Regions from separate parts of the Arthrobacter sp. Y3224055 genome, predicted to be linked through region 1. Evidence: riboswitches for the same ligand, from Rfam matches in the RefSeq annotation. Region 1 holds a riboswitch; each other region holds the start of a gene.
The links. A riboswitch is a leader RNA that binds a small molecule or an ion and turns the genes downstream of it on or off. The one in region 1 is predicted to bind S-adenosylmethionine.
Positions count from the first base shown of each region.

Region 2: it holds a riboswitch for S-adenosylmethionine, as region 1 does, so the genes downstream of both, AC5RTY_RS10695 (LLM class flavin-dependent oxidoreductase) here and AC5RTY_RS13135 (bifunctional o-acetylhomoserine/o-acetylserine sulfhydrylase) in region 1, are expected to answer to the same signal.
Region 3: it holds a riboswitch for S-adenosylmethionine, as region 1 does, so the genes downstream of both, AC5RTY_RS10620 (O-acetylhomoserine aminocarboxypropyltransferase/cysteine synthase family protein) here and AC5RTY_RS13135 (bifunctional o-acetylhomoserine/o-acetylserine sulfhydrylase) in region 1, are expected to answer to the same signal.
Region 4: it holds a riboswitch for S-adenosylmethionine, as region 1 does, so the genes downstream of both, AC5RTY_RS10680 (acyl-CoA dehydrogenase family protein) here and AC5RTY_RS13135 (bifunctional o-acetylhomoserine/o-acetylserine sulfhydrylase) in region 1, are expected to answer to the same signal.

Region 1 is NZ_JBNHGB010000005.1:143,166-147,661, reverse strand. Features, by position in the region: gene AC5RTY_RS13145 (CPBP family intramembrane glutamic endopeptidase) at 1-483, shown strand, start outside; gene AC5RTY_RS13140 (VOC family protein) at 568-1,209, opposite strand; SAM riboswitch class IV at 1,437-1,551, shown strand; gene AC5RTY_RS13135 (bifunctional o-acetylhomoserine/o-acetylserine sulfhydrylase) at 1,619-2,944, shown strand; gene metX (homoserine O-acetyltransferase MetX) at 3,025-4,095, shown strand; gene AC5RTY_RS13125 (winged helix DNA-binding domain-containing protein) at 4,193-4,496, opposite strand, start outside.
Region 2 is NZ_JBNHGB010000004.1:23,149-27,644, forward strand. Features, by position in the region: gene AC5RTY_RS10685 (acyl-CoA dehydrogenase family protein) at 1-486, shown strand, start outside; gene AC5RTY_RS10690 (APC family permease) at 501-1,961, shown strand; SAM riboswitch class I at 2,034-2,123, shown strand; gene AC5RTY_RS10695 (LLM class flavin-dependent oxidoreductase) at 2,212-3,633, shown strand; gene AC5RTY_RS10700 (DUF1206 domain-containing protein) at 3,712-4,496, opposite strand, start outside.
Region 3 is NZ_JBNHGB010000004.1:4,853-9,348, forward strand. Features, by position in the region: gene AC5RTY_RS10615 (CoA-binding protein) at 110-607, opposite strand; gene AC5RTY_RS10620 (O-acetylhomoserine aminocarboxypropyltransferase/cysteine synthase family protein) at 604-2,079, opposite strand; SAM riboswitch class I at 2,172-2,266, opposite strand; gene malQ (4-alpha-glucanotransferase) at 2,590-4,496, shown strand, end outside.
Region 4 is NZ_JBNHGB010000004.1:18,389-22,884, forward strand. Features, by position in the region: gene AC5RTY_RS10665 (alpha/beta hydrolase) at 1-403, shown strand, start outside; gene AC5RTY_RS10670 (CoA-binding protein) at 542-958, shown strand; gene AC5RTY_RS10675 (zinc-binding dehydrogenase) at 1,022-1,978, opposite strand; SAM riboswitch class IV at 2,306-2,420, shown strand; gene AC5RTY_RS10680 (acyl-CoA dehydrogenase family protein) at 2,496-3,734, shown strand; gene AC5RTY_RS10685 (acyl-CoA dehydrogenase family protein) at 3,921-4,496, shown strand, end outside.

The DNA.
Region 1 (4,496 bases):
GCGATCGGGTTCACGTTTTCCCGGCCCCGGCTGGACTTCGGCTTGGGCTTCCTGCTCGCGCTGGTGATCGGTGTCGGGACGCTGGGCGTTTATGCCGCCGGCCGGGCCCTGGGTATCACCACCGCCATTGTCCCGGCGGCCCTGGACGAATACTGGTGGACGGTTCCGGTGTTGATCCTGTCCGCGCTGCGGCATGCGGTCCTCGAAGAGGTGGTCATGGTGGGCTATCTCTTCAACCGCTTCGCGAGGTTCGGCTGGGGCATTTGGTCCGCGATCTTCGTCAGCGCCGCCCTGCGCGGGACCTACCACCTCTACCAGGGCATCGGGCCGGGCATCGGGAACTTCCTCATGGGTTTGGTCTTCGGCTACGCCTATACAAAGGCCAAGCGGGTGATGCCGCTGGTGGTGGCGCACGCGCTGCTGGATATTGCCGGTTTCGTCGGCTACACACTGCTGGGGCCGGCCATCGGCATCGGCACGTGAAACCGGCCGGGCAGCGCAGCGGCGCCCGGCCTTGCGATCAGGGCGCCGCTGCGGCGATCGACGACGTCGATCCTCTCGAAAGACTTACAGTTCGACGATTCCGTTGGCGGTTTCGAAGCGGACGGACAGGATGCCCGGCGTACCGTTCGGTGCCGTCCAGGCGACCTTGACGTCGTCCAGCAGGCCGTCGACCGGCGTGCCTAGCCAGTCCGCCACCCGCTCGGAAGAGCCGGCGATGGTCAGGCCGATCAGCTTGACCGTGGCGGGGCGGGCGTTGGACGGGTGCAGCGGTTCGGTGCCGTCATCCCAGCGCAACATGTAGGGCACCTGCGGGTCGGCGATGAGGCCCTTGATCCCGATCTGCTGCCAGCTCAGTTCCTGCCCATCCGGGAACTTGCGGTTGCCGGGAACCGCGTGGCGGCCCAGCCGTTCTTCGAACGGGGTCAGGTCGTCGACCGCCACGCACCAGCCCATCCAACCGCCGCCGGCTTCCGACCGCGCCCGCACTGCCTGGCCAAAGGGGGCCTTGTCGGAAGCGGGGTGGTCGAGCACCTCCACGACCTCCAGGTAGTGGTGGTCGGTGAGGGGGAAGATCATATTGCGGGTGCCGAAGCGGGGGTGAACCCCGCCCTTGACGGCGTCGATGCCCAGGGCTTTGGAGATCCGCTCTGAGGTGGCAGCCAGACCGTCGGGTTCAGCGGCATAAGAAACATGGTCGAAGCGCATGGCATTATCTTGGCACTTTGTGAACCCGCTCTCGACTTAGGGTGACCTAAGTCACTCAATTTGCGGCTCGTGGTGAACGCGCCGTTCCGGACAGCAAATCCGCCTCCCCGGCACGCGCCGGCAACAGTGACGAAGCGGACGGTCGGACAGGCGGTCCGGAGACCGGTGCCCAGTCATAAGGTGTCATATTGTTGCGGCCGCCGGCTTGTCTGCGGAGACTGGAGGCAGGTCATGAGTGCCAGCGCAAAACCCCGGTTTGCTGGCCGGCAACCCTCCAACCGCGGTGGGGTGCCCCGGGTGAAGACCAGGCAGCCGCCATAAGGCGGTGCGCAAGCGCGGGTCACACCCGGGACAGACATGCCGGCACGGCCGGATCCCGGATGGCCCCTTCCAGTGAAGGAGTTGCACCATGTCCAACGCCGATTGGTCCTTTGAAACCCGTCAGATCCACGCAGGGCAGGAGCCGGACGCCGCCACGGGCGCCCGCGCACTGCCGATCTACCAGACCACGTCGTTCGTGTTCCCCAGCGCGCAGAGCGCGGCCGACCGGTTCGCCCTGTCCGAACTGGCACCCATCTACACCAGGATCGGCAACCCCACCCAGGAAGCGGTCGAGACCCGGATCGCCAACCTGGAGGGCGGCGTCGGCGCCCTGCTGCTTGCTTCGGGCCAGGCCGCGTCGACGTTCTCCATCCTCAACCTGGCCGAGGCCGGCGACCACATCGTGGCCAGCCCCAGCCTGTACGGCGGCACCTACAACCTGCTGCGCACCACGCTGCCCAAGTTCGGCATCGAGGTCACCTTCGTCGAGGATCCGGACAACCTGCAGCAGTGGCGCGATGCCGTCAAGCCGAACACCAAGGCGTTCTTCGGCGAGGTCGTCTCCAACCCGCGCCAGGACGTGCTGGACCTGGAGTCGGTCAGCGCCATCGCCCACGAAAACGGCGTGCCGCTGATCGTTGACAACACCTTGTCCACCCCGTACCTGATCCGCCCGATCGAGTGGGGGGCCGACATCGTGCTCCACTCGGCCACCAAGTACCTCGGCGGCCACGGGACGGCGATCGGCGGCGTGATCGTCGACGCCGGCACGTTCGATTTCGCCGCCGACCCCGAAAAGTTCCCGGGGTTCAACACGCCGGACGACACGTACAACGGGCTGGTCTTCGCCCGCGACCTCGGCGTCAACGGCGCTCTGGGCGCCAACCTGGCCTACATCCTCAAGGCCCGGGTGCAGTTGCTGCGCGACCTGGGGTCCGCCATCTCGCCGTTCAATGCCTTCCTGATTGCCCAAGGGCTGGAGACGCTGAGCCTGCGCGTGGAGCGGCATGTGGCCAACGCTCAGAGGGTGGCCGAATTCCTGGAAGAGCACGACGACGTTGCCTCCGTCGCGTACCTCGGCCTGCCCTCCAGCCCCTGGTATGAGCGCGGCCGCAAGTACGGCCCGAAGGGGACCGGCGCCATCGTCGCGTTCGAAATCAAGGGCGGCATCGAGGCCGGCAAGCGCTTCGTGGACGGCCTTGAACTGCACTCGCACGTGGCCAACCTGGGCGATGTGCGCTCGCTGGTGATCCACCCGGCGTCGACCACCCACGCCCAGCTCTCGGCCGCGGAGCGGGTCGCGGCCGGGGTAACCGACGGGCTGGTCCGCCTGTCGGTGGGCATCGAGAACGTCAACGACATCATCGCCGACCTGGAGGCCGGTTTCCGCGCCGCCAAGGGTGCGGACGACTAGGCAAGCAGGTAGAGCGCAGCGTGACGATAGTGCAACCGCAGGAACTGGTGGAACAGGCGACCGACGGCATCCTGCGCCGGATGCCGGTTGGTGCGCTGGAGTTGGAAGCCGGCGGCTATCTGCCCGAGGTGGTCCTCGGCTTTGAAACCTGGGGCACCTTGAATGCGGACGCGTCCAACGCCGTCCTGATTCAGCATGCCCTGACCGGCAGCACGCACGTCGCACGCGGCTGCTCGGACGAGGACGGTTGGTGGGACGATCTGGTGGGCCCCGGTGCCACGATCGACACGGAGCGCTATTTCGTCGTGGCCGCCAACATGATTGGCGGCTGCTACGGCTCCACCGGTCCCTCGTCGCCGGCTCCGGACGGGACGCCGTGGGGTTCACGCTTCCCGTTCGTCACGATCCGCGATTCGGTCCGGGCCGAGGCGCGGCTGGCCGACGCGCTGGGGATCCGGCGCTGGCACACGGTGCTCGGCGGGTCGATGGGTGGCGCCCGCGCGCTTGAATGGGCGGCTACGTTCCCGGAGCGCACGGCCCGGTGCGCCGTCCTGGCGTGCGGCGCCGCGAGCACCGCCGAACAGATTGCCTTCGCGCAGGCGCAGGTCGCGGCCATCCGGCTGGACCCGTACTTCTCCGGCGGCGACTATTACGGGGGCCCCGCTCCCGAGGCTGGACTGGGTATCGCCCGGCGGATCGCGCACATCAACTACCGCTCGGAGCCGGAGCTGGAGTACAGGTTCGGCCGCAAGGCGCAGGCGGAGGAGCAGCCGTTCGGCGGCATTACGCCGTCCGCCCGTGGCCGCTATGCCGTGGAAAGCTACCTCGACTACCAGGCGGACAAGCTCGTCGCGCGCTTCGACGCCAACAGCTACATACTGCTCACCGAGGCCCTCATCAGCCACGACGTTGCCCGGGGCCGGGGCTCGCTGGAGCAGTCGCTGGGCGGCCTCACCGACACGCAGTTCTTCGTCGCCGCGGTGGATTCCGACCGCCTGTACTTCCCGGAACAGTCGCGGCAGCTGGCCGAGGCGCTGCCCGGGGCGGTCAAGGTCCACACCATCGAGACGCCGCTGGGCCACGACGGTTTCCTCACCGACATCCACCAGCTGCACGAGGCCCTCACCGAGGCGTTCTTCGCGCCCGCCTGACTTTTCGGCCCGCGTGACAGCGGCCTCGGTACGACGTCGGTGCGCGCCCTCCGCGCCGATTGCCACCGCCGCGCCCGATCGGGGGGGGAGCGGAGCGTCAGGTCAGTTCGAGCGATACCGGCCGCCGCAGGAAGGCCGCGTACCGTTCCACCGCGTCGTCCACGGCCTGCCGCTCCGGCTCGGTGAAGAACCGCAGCGGCTTGAGCCGCAGCTCGGCGGAGCCGGGCCGGAGGACGTGTCTCCAGTTGCCGGCCATCCGTCCGTCCAACAGCAGCACGTGGATCGGCACGTCGCCGCCCGGCGCCGCCGGCGCGCTGCCGCCCAGATAGCCGCGGGTTTTGGTGTAACCCATGACGTATTCGTCGTAACACTGGATCAGGTCCGCCCGCGGGTGTCCGTCG
Region 2 (4,496 bases), on a different contig from region 1:
GAAATCAGCGCCACATCCTATGCCGCGAAGGCAACCACCCTCGGCGTTGCCCGCAGCCTGGACCGCGTGTTCGCCTCGCGGCAGTCAGACGCCGACGCCGAGAAGGCGGCCAACATCGCCGTCGAACTGGAATCGGGCCGGGCGCAGATTGTGCTCAGCGCCTTGGTCCCGGACGCCGCAGGAGCCCTCTTCAACGCCCTCGGCGCCTCCTCCACCAGCACCGGCAAGGCACTGGACCGGCACTGGCGCAACGCCCGCACCGTGGCGACCCACAACCCGTTCATCTACAAGGCGCGGATCGTCGGTGACTGGGAAGTCAACGGCGCCGAGCCCCCGTACGTCTGGTCGATTGGCGAGGCCAATGCCGACGCCGCCCGTCAGCCACAGAGCGACGCCGCCATTCAGTCACACACCGAGGCCGCGCGTCAGCCACAGAGCGACGCCGCCCGTCCAGCCAGCCAAGCCACCCGCTCCGCGGCCCTCTAGGAAGAAGCCAAACCATGTCTGTATCCGTCAATAACCCAACCCTCGCCGCACCCAAGGCCGCCACGGCCGCCAATGCCGGTGCTCCGCGGCTCTCCGGCCGGCTGGGCGTCGCCAGCATCGTGCTCATCGTGCTGGCCGCCGCGTCGCCACTGGGCGTCATCGGCGGAACCGTCCCGCTGGCCATCGTCAGCGGCAACGGCGCTGGCCTTCCCTTCATCTACCTGTTGGCCATGGCCATCCTGCTGTTGTTTGCCGTCGGCTTCACCACAATGACACCGCACGTGCCAACGGCCGGCGCGTTCTTCAGCTACGTCGACAAAGGCCTCGGCCGCAGGGCGGGCTTGGGGGCGGCCTTCGTGGCCCTGCTCTCCTACCTCGCGCTGGAAGCCGGCGTCTACGGCCTGCTGGCGCCGGCCGTCGACGAAGTGGTGCGCGCCTACGGCGGGCCGGCACTGCCATGGTGGGCATGGGCCGCTGCCGCCCTGGCCGCCGTCGCCTGGCTGGGCCACCGCAACATCGAGCTCTCCGGCAAGGTGCTGGGGGTACTGCTGGTCGCCGAGGTGCTGATCGTGCTGGTTTTGGACGCTGCCGTAATTTTTGGCGGCGGCGGTCGCGAGGGCCTGTCCACCGGGTTCGTCACCCCGTCCACCGTGCTGTCCGGGGCGCCCGGCATCGCGCTGTTGTTCGCCATCCTGAGTTTCATTGGCTTCGAGGCCACCGCCGTGTTTCGCGACGAGGCACGGGACCCGGACAAGACGATCCCGCGCGCCACCTATGTAGCCCTCATCGTGGTGGGCGGCTTCTACGCGCTCTCCAGCTGGCTGCTGATCAGCGTGTGGGGCGACGAGGGCATCGTCCAAAAGGCCACGGACGCGCCCGGCACCTTGCTCTCGGAGACTACCGCGCTCTACCTCGGAACCGCGGGCAGCCACGTCATCCAGGTACTGCTGGCCAGCAGCCTGTTCGCCTGCATCCTGTCCCTGCACAACATCAGCTCACGCTATTTCTTCCAGATCGCCGGACAAGGCATTTTCCCCGCCAAGCTGGCCGGCACGCACACCCGGCACCACTCGCCACATCTGGCCTCGGCCGCTTCGACCGGAGTGGTGGCCCTGTTCCTGCTGGCCGCGGTGGTGGCCGGCTGGGACCCCATCGTGCAGTTCTACACCTGGTTTGCCGGTTTCGCCTCCCTGGGCGTGGTGGTGCTGATGACGGTCACCAGCATCGCGGTGCTGGTTTTCTTCCGCCGGCAGGGCGCACCGGCCCGCGACTGGAAGCGCTCGGTCGCCCCGGCTCTCGGACTCCTCGGGCTGCTGGCCATCCTGGGCCTGATCCTGCAGAACCTGCCCACCCTGGTCGGCAACAGTGTGCCGCTGGCGATCGCCGTCGTCGTCCTGATTCTTGTCTGCCTGGGGGCCGGAGCGGTGGCGGGATGGAAGCGTCCGCAGGCCAAAGCCGGCTCCGCCCCGGCGTAACGCGTCGTAATTCTTACCCCGCGTGACGCAGGACATTTCCCTCCGGGCGCCCGCGGGTGTCCAATGGAGGGGTACCCATCCAGAGCGGCCGAGAGACCTGGCTTGTTGACGCCGCAGCAACCCCCTCCCTGAGGAAGGTGCTACCGCCAGGACCGATGGAGAAGCTCGATCTCTCGTTGGTCTTCCGTTGGCAGCCGCATGCCCGACGGAGGGCCGGCGCGGGCTCTTCTCATCAGAAAAGGAGCCTGACATGACCGTAAACAACCCGCAGCCCAACCCCCGGCGCCAGATTCGTTTCAACGCCTTCGACATGAACTGCGTGGGCCACCAGTCGCCCGGACTGTGGCGCCACCCGCAGGACAAGTCCGCCAACTACAACACCATCGGCTACTGGACCCACCTGGCCAAGGTGCTGGAAAAGGGCCTGTTCGACGGCCTGTTCATCGCCGACGTGCTCGGCACCTACGACGTCTTCGGATCCTCCAACGAGACCACGCTGCGCGCCGGCACGCAGGTCCCGGTGAACGATCCGTTCATGCTGGTCTCGGCGATGGCCGCGGTGACCGAGAACCTCGGCTTCGGCGTCACCGCCGGCACCGCCTACGAGCACCCGTACCCGTTCGCCCGCCGCCTGGCCACGCTGGACCACCTGACCAACGGGCGGGTCGGCTGGAACGTGGTCACCGGTTACCTGCCCTCGGCGGCACGCAACATGGGCCAGGAAGACCAGTTGGAGCACGACGAGCGCTACAACCACGCGGACGAATACCTCGAGGTCATCTACAAGCTGCTCGAGGGCTCGTGGGAGGACGACGCCGTGGTCAAGGACGTCGAAACCGGCGTCTTCACCGACCCGGCGAAGGTCCACGAGATCCGGCACGAGGGCAAGTACTTCAAGGTTCCCGGCATCGCCATCACCGAGCCGAGCCCGCAGCGCACCCCGGTCATCTTCCAGGCCGGGGCCTCCAAGCGCGGCACCGAGTTCGCCGCCGAAAACGCCGAAGCAGTGTTCGTGACCTGCCCGACCAAGGAGATGCTGGCCGCATCCGTGAAGAAGATCCGCGACGCCGTGGAAGCGGCCGGGCGCCACCGCTACGACGTCCGCATCTACGCCATGCAGACCGTGGTGACCGGACCGGACACCGCCGCCGCGCAAGCCAAATTCGAGGACTACAAGTCCTACGCGGACATCAACGGGGCGCTGGCGCTGATCTCCGGCTGGATGGGCGTGGACCTGTCCACCTACGGCCCGGACGACGTGATCGGCGAAAACGTGAAGTCCAACGCCATCCAGTCCTCCGTGGAGACCTTCCAGAAGGCCTCCGGCGATAGCGGCAAGCCGTGGACCATCCGGCAGCTGGCCGAATGGGTCGGCGTCGGCGGTTTCGGCCCGATCACCGTCGGCTCCGGCGCGGAGGTGGCCGCCAAGCTCGTGGAGTGGGTCGACGAGACCGACGTGGACGGGTTCAACCTGGCCTACGCGATTACCCCGGGCACGTTCGAGGACATCGTGGAATTCGTCGTGCCGGAGCTGCAGAAGCTGGGCGCCTACCCCACGGAGTACGCGCCAGGGACCCTGCGCAACAAGCTCTTCGGCCGCGGCGACAAGCTGCCGGAAAACCACCGGGCCGCCGGCTTCCGCCTGCAGAACGCGCTCGCCCACCGAGCGTAGGCCACGGCAGAACCATCTGAACAACGACGGCGGTGCGCCTGGCCCACGGGGAGGCGCACCGCCGTCGTTCTCCGGTGCCTACATCTTCGCGTAGCGCGCCCGGGCGCCCATGTAGAGGCCGTAACAGATCAGGCCAACGGCGACGACGGCGAGTGCGGCCGGGCCGAAAGACTGGTCGCGCAGCGCCTTGAGCGCCCCGTCCAACCCCTTGACCTCCTGCGGGTCGTGCTGCACCGCGGCCACCGCCAGCAGCAGCCCCAGCACGAACAGTGCCAGCCCCTTGCCCGCATAACCCACGACGCCGGTCCACGTCACGGCGGTGCCGGTGCTGCCCCCGGGGAGCCGTTTGAGGTCGTCCAGGAACTTCTTCTTCAGGCCCTTGTACACGTAGAAAACGCCGGCGCCCATGATGACGGCGCCAATCAGGAACAGGACAACGGCACCGCCGGGCCACTGCATCAGCCTGGTGCTGGCGTCCTGGGAGCTCCGGCTGCTGTCGGCGCCGGAACCCAGCGCGAAGCTGCCGAACGACACCGCCACCACCGTGTACGCGAGGGCCAGTCCCACGGACTTCGCCCGGTAGCCCCACCTCTTCTTTGCCTCCCGGCCGCGGCCGCCGAACACCGCCTCGCTGATCTGCCACAAGGCCAGGGCGGCGGCGGCAAGCATGCCCGCCCAGAGCAGGAACATCCCGCCCGGAGTCTTCGCCAGGCTGGAGGCGGCCCCGGTCTGGTCCGCCTCGCCGCCTCCGCCGAAGGCGAGCCGGAGCGCGATAGCGCCGATCAGCACGTGCAGCAGGCCGCTGGCCACGTAACCGAACCGCGCCACCCGCTCGAACGCCTTGGAATTGGCGGCGACCTCGG
Region 3 (4,496 bases), on a different contig from region 1:
TTTCCGTCTACTTCCGGGCAGGAAAAGACCCGCCCCTTGCCCCCGGCCCTCCACGTGGAAGGCCGAGGGACAAGGGGCGGGGCGGCAGGCCCTCGGGGCGGCAGGCCCTCTAGGCGGTCAGCTGCCGCTTGGAGGAGATCACCCCGGTGTCGAAGCCGGCCAGGTGCAGGCCGCCGTGGAAGCGGGCGTGCTCGATCTTCACGCAGCGGTCCATCACCACGTTCAAGCCGGCGGCCTCGGCCTGGGCCGCAACCTCCTCGTGCCAGGAGCCCAGCTGCAGCCAGAGCGTCTTGGCGCCGACGGCCAGGGTTTCCTCCAGAACGGTGGGCAGGTCGTCGTGCCTGCGGAAGACGTCCACCAGATCCGGCACCTCGGGCAGGTCCGCCAGCGACTTGTACACCGGCTGGCCCAGGATCTCCTTCGCCACCGGGTTCACGAAATACACCTTGTACGGCGAGCTGGACAGCAGGTACGTGGCCACGAAGTAGCTGGCCCGGCTCGGCTTGTCCGAGGCACCGACAATGGCGATGGATTTGGTGTTGCGCAGGATGTTCAGACGCTCCGCGGCGGACGGGCCGATCCAGGTGCGTTCCGGTGTCGCGGTCACTTGGCGGCTCCTTCTTCGGCTTCGATCAGTTCTTCGACGGACTCGACCACGCGCGTTCCGGGCTCTGTCCGGGGGGAGCGCTCCGCCGGGATCGTGCACGACTCGCCGGCATAGCTGGGCGAGGCGAACTCGGAGCTGTCGAACGCGGCGTCCTCATGGTCGCGGCTGGGACCGTGCTCGGCGCCGGCCTGCTGCGAGGCGGCCAGCGCCTGGTCCAAATCCCAGAGAATGTCGTCCACGTCTTCCAGACCCACGGAGATGCGGATCAGGTCCTCGGGCACGCCGGCAGCCACCAGCTGGTCGGCGGTGAGCTGCTGGTGGGTGGTCGATCCCGGGTGCAGCACCAGGGTGCGGGCGTCGCCGATGTTGGCCAGGTGGCTGGCCAGCTGCAGCGATTCGATGAACTTCTGGCCTGCGGTGCGGCCGCCCTTGACGCCGAAGCTGAACACGGAGCCCACGCCCTTGGGCAGGTACTTCCGGCCCCGCTCGTAGTGCGGGTGCGCGGGCAGGCCGGCGTAGCTGACCCAGGAGACGCGCTCGTCGGCTTCCAGCCACTCGGCCACGGTGCGGGCGTTGGCCAGGTGCTCGTCCATCCGCTGCGCCAGCGTCTCCACGCCCTGCAGCAGCTGGAACGCGGACTGTGCCGACAGCGACGGGCCGATGTCGCGCAGCTGCTCGGACCGGAGCTTCGTGAGGAAGCCGTACTCGCCGAAGTTGCCCCACCAGGACACGTTGCCGTAGCTGGGCACCGGCTCGGTCATCTGCGGAAACTTGCCGTTGCCCCAGTTGAAACGGCCGGATTCGACGACGACGCCGCCCAGCGTGGTGCCGTGGCCGCCCAGGAACTTGGTGGCGGAGTGGATCACGATGTCCGCGCCGTGCTCGATCGGGCGGATCAGGTAGGGCGTGCTCAAGGTGGCGTCCACGACCAGGGGGAGCCCGGCGTCGTGCGCCACCGCGGCCAAGCCGGCGAGGTCCGCGATGTCGCCGGACGGGTTGGCCACGATCTCGGTGTAGACGGCCTTGGTGTTCTCCCCGATGGCCGCGGCGAAGTCGGCCGGGTCGTTGGAGTCGACGAACGTGGTCTCCACGCCGAACCGGCGCAGCGTCACGTCCAGCTGGGTGATGGTGCCGCCGTAGAGCTTGGACGAGGCCACGATGTGGTCGCCCGCCCCGGCCAAGGCCGCGAAGGTGATGAACTCGGCGGCCATGCCCGAGGACGTGGCCACCGCGCCGATGCCGCCCTCGAGCGAGGCGATGCGCTCCTCGAACGCGGCGACCGTCGGGTTGCCAATGCGCGAGTAGATGTTGCCGTACTTCTGCAGCGCGAAGAGGTTCGCGGCGTCGTCGGTGTCTTTGAACACGAACGAGGTGCTCTGGTAGATCGGTACGGCCCGGGCACCGTGCTCGGCGTCGGGCGTGCCGCCGGCGTGCAGGGCACGGGTGCGGAAACCGAATGTGCGTTCAGCCATCAGGCGGTTGCTCCTTCAAAACTTGGGTTCCCGGAATGACGGTCCTGGCGGTACCGTGCAGGCACCGTCCGGATCAAAGATTGCTTGCGCTCTCTCCATCGCTTCTGGCGGTAGCACCTTTCCGGTGGCGTCCGGATGGTTGCTGCGGTGTCAAAGAGCCAGATCTCTCAACCGCTCGGGATGGTCCCGTCCATTCTCGCAACCAACGGCCGCGGCACCAAAAAATGTTGAGCCGCGTTGCGTCCGGGCTGTGGGCGCCCGGGCCCTGAGGCGGCACGCCGTGCGGTTGCCCGGGCTTGCGGCGGCCCGGCACGACGGCGGTGCTCGCCTTCGCCGCCCGGCCTCGCGAACGCTTTGGACGTTCGGAATTGCGGACGACGCCTCGCTGTTTGTCCGACCTGCGAATGCCCGGCACGACGGCGGTTCTCGCCGCGCGTCGGGGCCACGATATTCGCCGTACCGGCGTGACGAACGTTCCCGGGTCCGGACAGATCACCGTAGATTGGGTCTATGGCTGAACTTTCGGCGCTGCAGCGCCTCGCGGGGAAACATGGCGTTGGCATTACCTTCCGCGGCTGGGATGGCGGCGAGAAAACAGTCAGTGAGGCAACGCTGGTTTCCGTCCTCACCGCGCTGGGCGTCCCCTGTGCCACCGACGACGACGTGACGGCTTCCCTCCGGGCCGCTGAACTGGCACCGGTGCAGCGCACGCTGCCGCCCGCCGTCGTCGTCCGCCAAGGCACTGCCACCGAGGTTCCGGTCAATGCGCGGCGCGGCGTCCGTCCGCGGGTCCGGATCCTGCTGGAGGACGGCTCCCGGCGCGACGTCGAGGTGCTGGCCGGCGGGTCGGAGGATGCGGAAGGTGCCCCGCCTGTTCGTTTCACGGCGGTGGTGCCGGCGGACATCCCGCTGGGCTGGCACACGCTGGAGGTCGTGGAGCGGTCCGAGCCGATGGAGGCCGGGACCGGCGCGGCCCCGGAAATGCCGGAGGTGATGCAGGCCGGGACCGGCGCGGCCCCGGACCGGTCGGAATCGATGGAGCCCGGAACCGGCGCGGCCCCGGAGCCAACCGACAGCGAGGCGCGGTGCGCCCTCGTGGTCACCCCGCGGCGCCTGACCACCGCGGACCGCCTGCCCCGCACGTGGGGGTTGATGGCACAGCTGTACTCCGTGCGCTCGCGGTCCTCCTGGGGCATCGGCGACCTGCATGACCTGGCCAGCCTCGCCGAGACGGCTGCCGCAAAGGGCGCGGGCTTCGTCCTGATCAACCCGCTGCACGCGGCCCAGCCGAAACCGCCGGTGGAGCCCTCGCCCTACCTGCCCTCCACGCGCCGGTTCGTCAATCCGCTGTACCTGCGGGTCGAGGACGTGCCCGAAGCCAGCGGCATCCCGCTGGCCAACAACTTCCACGACGCGAACCTGGACGCCGGCATCCTGGACCGCGACCCGGTCTTTGCGGCCAAGCTGCAGGCGCTGGAAACGGTCTTCGCTGTGCCCCGGTCCGCGGAACGCCAGCAGCGGTTCGAGGCCTTCCGCGCGCAGGAAGGCGAGGGGCTGGAGCGCTTTGCCCTGTGGTGTGCCATGGCCGAAACTGTTCCGGCCGGGGCACCGGAGTGGTCGAATGCCGTGTTCATCGAAGCGCAGCGCAGCGAGCTGAAGGACCGCATCGAGTTCCATCAATGGCTGCAGTGGCTGTGCGACGAGCAGCTCGAGGCGGCGCAGGCCAGCGCCCTCGATGCGGGAATGAACATCGGGATAGTGCACGATCTCGCCGTCGGCGTCCATCCCACCGGCGCCGACGCCTGGACGTTGCAGGATGTGCTGACCCCCGGCATCTCCGTGGGCGCGCCGCCGGACATGTTCAACCAACAGGGCCAGGACTGGTCACAGCCCCCGTGGCATCCGCACCGCCTGGCCGAATCCGGCTACGTTGCCTACCGGGACATGCTGCGGACCATCCTGCGGCACGCCGGTGGCATCCGGGTGGACCATATCCTCGGGCTGTTCCGGCTCTGGTGGATCCCCGCCGGCAGCCCTCCCGGCGAAGGCGCCTACGTTTACTACGATCACGAGGCCTTGATCGGCATCCTCGCCCTGGAAGCGGAACGGGCCGGCGTCGTCGTTATTGGTGAAGACCTCGGGGTGTTCGAGCCGGGCGTGCAGGACTACCTGGCCGAGCGCGGCATCCTGGGGACCTCCATCCTGTGGTTTGAGTACGAGGACGGCAGCCCCCGCGCACCCGAGCGCTACCGCCGATCCTGCCTGACCAGCGTCACCACGCACGACCTGCCGCCTACCGCCGGCTACCTGGCGGGCAAGCACGTGGAGTTGCGTGAATCGCTGGGCCTGCTGAACCGGCCCGTGGAGGAGGAACGGGCTTTGGACCAGGCAGCCCAAGAGGCAGTGCTCTCCACGGT
Region 4 (4,496 bases), on a different contig from region 1:
CAAGGTGCAGGCGAAGTCGGTGGAAAAACTTCGGCTCACCACCGAGGACGTGGTGCGCATGCAGGGCCGCAAGATCAACGCGCTCTGGCATCGGGAGTTCCTCGACTTCGACCCCGTTCCGAACTTGGAGCGCCTGCACATGCCGGTGCTGGCCATCACGGGCGCCAAGGACGTGCAGGTGGACCCGGCCGACCTGGACATCATCGCGGCCACCATCCCCGGCCCGGTAACCACGAGGAAGATCGAGGACCTGTCGCACCTGCTGCGCCGCGACCCGAAGGTTCCGACCCTCTCCGACTACAAGCGGCAGATCCGCGAGCCCGTGGACGCTGAAGTGCTGGAACTGGTGGGGAACTGGGTGGCGGAGCACGCCGACGCAGCGGCGGCCCGGTTGGCCGGCTAGCCCCAAACCATCGACTGTTCAGCTGGCGCCCTTAAACCGACGGTTTGAGGGCGCCTGCCGACTCCTCGATGAGGGCGGCTGAGGGGGAGAGGGCCAGCGGCGGTTCCGGTGCCGAAGAGTCGCGGGTAGGGTCGAGCCATGGCACACCAGAATGACCCTGAAGTCGTCCGGCGGCTGCTGGAAACCCCCGGCCGCTGGGCCGTCGTCGGCCTGTCCACGAACCCGCACCGGGTGGCCATGCGCATCTCCCGGTACCTGATGGACCAGCTGGACATGGAAGTCGTCCCCGTCAACCTGCAGGGCGACGACGTCCTCGGCCTGACCGGTTACCAAAAGCTCGGGGACATTCCCGGCGAGATCGACGTGGTGGACTGCTTCGTGAACTCGCAGAAGGTCGGCCCGGTGGTGGACCAGGCCATCGAAGTCGGTGCCAAGGCGGTGTGGCTCCAGCTGGGCGTGATCGACGAAGCCGCCGCGGAACGGGCCAAGGCGGCCGGGCTGGACGTCGTCATGGATACCTGCCCGGCCATCGAGGCCCCGCGCTTCGGTTTATAACAGCAGCTCACGGGCTGCGGTCAGCCCTGGCCCGCCTTCGGACGGCCGCCTCGAGTCCCCGCATCACTCGTACACAGCAATGAAGCGGCCGACGACACCTCCCTCGCGAAGCTTGTCGATTGCGCCGGGAATGTCGGCATGCTTGATGTGGTTCATGGGTGGTTTGAGCTGACCGCTCTTCATAAGCTCGTAGATGCCGGCAAGATCCTCCTTGGTACCGGACTTTGAGCCCCTGATGGAGAGCTGGTTGATGATGATCGGGTAGGTATTGATGGTCGATTCCAACCGGCCCATGCCCACCTGAACCAAGGTGCCGAACTCAGCGAGGGTTTCGATGGCGGCCGAGGTCGTGGTGCCGAAGCCGGCGTAGTCCACGATCAGCTCCAGGTTCTTGTCCTTGAACTCTTCGATCGAGGCGCCGACGCCAGCCAATCCGATCTCGTCGGCCAGTTTCTGGGTTTCCGGATTGACCTCGGCGCCGTACACCTCGGCGCCGACCAACGCGGCACAGCGTGCACCGATGTAGCCCAGTCCGCCCAGGCCGATGACACCGACCTTCATGCCGTTCTTCGCCCCGCCGACCGCCATCATGGCATGGTAGGCGGTCAAGCCGGCGTCGGTCGCCATCGCGCCGAGGTCGAACGGCACTTCGTCGGGCAGGGCGACGAGATTGTCGCCGGTCGCGCGAAGCTTGGCGGCGAAGCCTCCATCCCACTTCCCGTAACCCAATGCGTCCCCGTCCGACATCACCGGAGAGAGGCCTACGCGGTCGCCAATCTTCCAATGGTCCATGCCCTCGCCGACCTCGCTGATAACGCCGGCGGATTCATGGCCCATGGTGCGGGGCAGGCCGTGCTGGAACAGCGCCATCCATCCCGGATCATCGAGCGTCGAGACGTCCGAGTGACAGACCCCCGACGCCTTGACGTCGACGACCACTTCACCGGGGCCAGCGTGGGGTTCCTGAACCTCATTAAGCTCCAGCGGCTTCTTCGTGCCGACAAATTGCCATGCCTTCATGATGAACCTCCCGTACGACGGCCAGCGGACGGTGCCCGTCCCGGCCCGGCCATATTGGCAGTGCACCTCCACGGTAGTCCCCTCGTAACCAGGCCAGTAGGGGACAGCCGCGCAGAGGAATGCGCACGGCTCAATGCGCCGGGCGGAAGCCTGCAGCCCCAGCCCGTGGAGCCGGGCGGAAGCCTGCCGGCCCCAGCCCCCGGAGCCGGCTGGGGCGACGGGCCGTCGTCGTCATCAGAAGCGGTTTCCGTAACAAACGGCAGCAGAATGTCATGGCCTGTCATGTGCTTCCCTGCGCCGGATCGGCCCCGGCATACTCGACTCCGAGATCAAGAGTCCCAACGACAAGCTCTGGCTGGTTGGGCGGCAACCCTCTCCCGTAGCGGGGTGCCCCAGATGAGGATCCGGCCGCGCACAACACCGTGCCCGGCAAGTACGGCCCCCTCCGGGCTGCGCCCCAACCGTGACGGTTGCTGCGCCGCGGGTCCGGATGGGAGCCCCGCCGTGAGGAGCCAACATGACCGCCGTCGTGACCGCCAACAACCCGCAAACCCGCCGAGCCCCGTGGGCCGGACAGGCTACCGCCGAGGAACTGGCCCGATGGCAGCAAGTAGCCGAAGGCGTTGCCGCCGCGCTGGCCCCGGACGTGCTGGAGCGCGACCGACGCAACGCCGACCCGCACGCCGAGGTGGAGCTGCTGCGCAACTCGGGCCTGCTCAACCTGATTATCCCGGCCGACTGGGGCGGCGAGGGCGGGCACTGGGAGAGCGCGCTGCACGCCGTGCGCATCCTGGCCCGCACGGACGCGTCGATCGCGCAAATACTCGGTTACCACTACGCCAACCTGGGCGCCGTCGTGTTCTACGGTGATGCGCAGGTCCAGGAACGACTGCTAAGCCGCTCCGCGCGGGGCCGCTGGTCCTGGGGCGACTCCGTGAACCCGGTGGACCCGAATCTGGAACTGGTTCCCGACGGCGACGGCTTCCGGCTGAACGGCACCAAGCACTTCTCCACCGGCGCTTCCGTCGGCGACGCCATCCTGGTCAATGCCGTGATCGCGGCCGGACCCGAGCGGGGCAAGTTCCTGGCCCTCGCGCTGGAGCATGACCGAACGGGCATCGGATACCTCGGGGACTGGGATGCGCTCGGCCAGCGGCTCTCGGCCAGTGGTTCGGTGAAGTACGACGGCGTGCAGGTCACCGCCGCGGACATCATCGGTGAGGTGGGGGAGGAGCCTTTCTCCACGCTGGTTACCCCGTACATCCAGCTGGTTTTCGGCAACCTCTACCTGGGCATCGCGCAGGGGGCGCTGGACCGCGGGCGCCGGATCACGCTGGCGCGCCGGAACTCCTGGTTCCTCAGCGCGCAGGAGACCTATGCCCAAGACCCGCTGACCCAGCGGGTCTATGGCGAGCTGGTGTCGCGGGTCGCCGCGGTGGAGGCCCTGGCCGACCGGACGAACGCCAGGTTCGACGCTGTTATTGCCGCCGGCGCGCAGCTGAGCGCGGAGTCCCGGGCGGACCTCGCGCTCGAGATCGCGCGGCTCAAGGTCGTGTCCACCGAGGTGGGGGTGGACGTGGCGAACCGCATCTTCGAGACCACCGGCTCGTCCTCCGCGAAAACCGAGGTCGGGCTGGACATTTTCTGGCGCAACATCCGCACGCACACCCTGCACGACCCGGTCGACTACAAGAAGGTCGAGGTCGGCGCCAACTACCTGCTCGGCGACGTCCAGCCGATTTCGCTCTACACCTGAGCGGAGCAGAACGCCGCTCACCCTGCCCGCAACCCCCGGGTCACCTCATGACTGCCCGCCATCCACGGGCCCACCACCGCTGCCCGCCATCACCGATGCCCCCAACCCCCGGGGGCCCTATCACCGATGCCCCAAACCCGGGCGCCCCACCTGACGCCCTCACGGCCGAACCTTCAGGAGAACACCATGACTGAAACACTCGACAAACTCACCACGGCCTTCGACGCCGCGGCCGCCAAATACCGTCCGATCTTCGCGCGCATCGCCGCCGGGGCGTTGAGCCGCGAGCTCACCCGCGAGCTGCCGTTTGAACAGATCGGCTGGCTGAAGGACGCCGGCTTCGGCGCGGCCCGGATCCCGTCCGAGATCGGCGGCGACGGGCTGGACTGGGAAGAGTTCACCCGACTCCTGATCGAGCTCGCCGCCGCGGACAGCAACATTCCGCAGGCGCTGCGTTCGCACATCGCCTTGGTGGAGGAAAACCTGTACCACCACGGGCGCACCTCGGACCGCAATGCGTGGCTGCGGCGCTTCGCATCCGGCGAGCTGGCCGGCAACGCCTGGACCGAACCGGGCGCCGGGGGAACCGCCACCGTGCTGTCCGAGACCGGCGGCAAACTGCTGCTGAACGGCCGCAAGTTCTACACCACCGGCACCATCTTCGCGGACTGGATCGATGTCACCGCCAAGCGCCCGGACGGCTCCGATGTCTCGGTGATCATTTCCACCAAGACGCCGGGCGTGGAAACCTTCGACGACTGG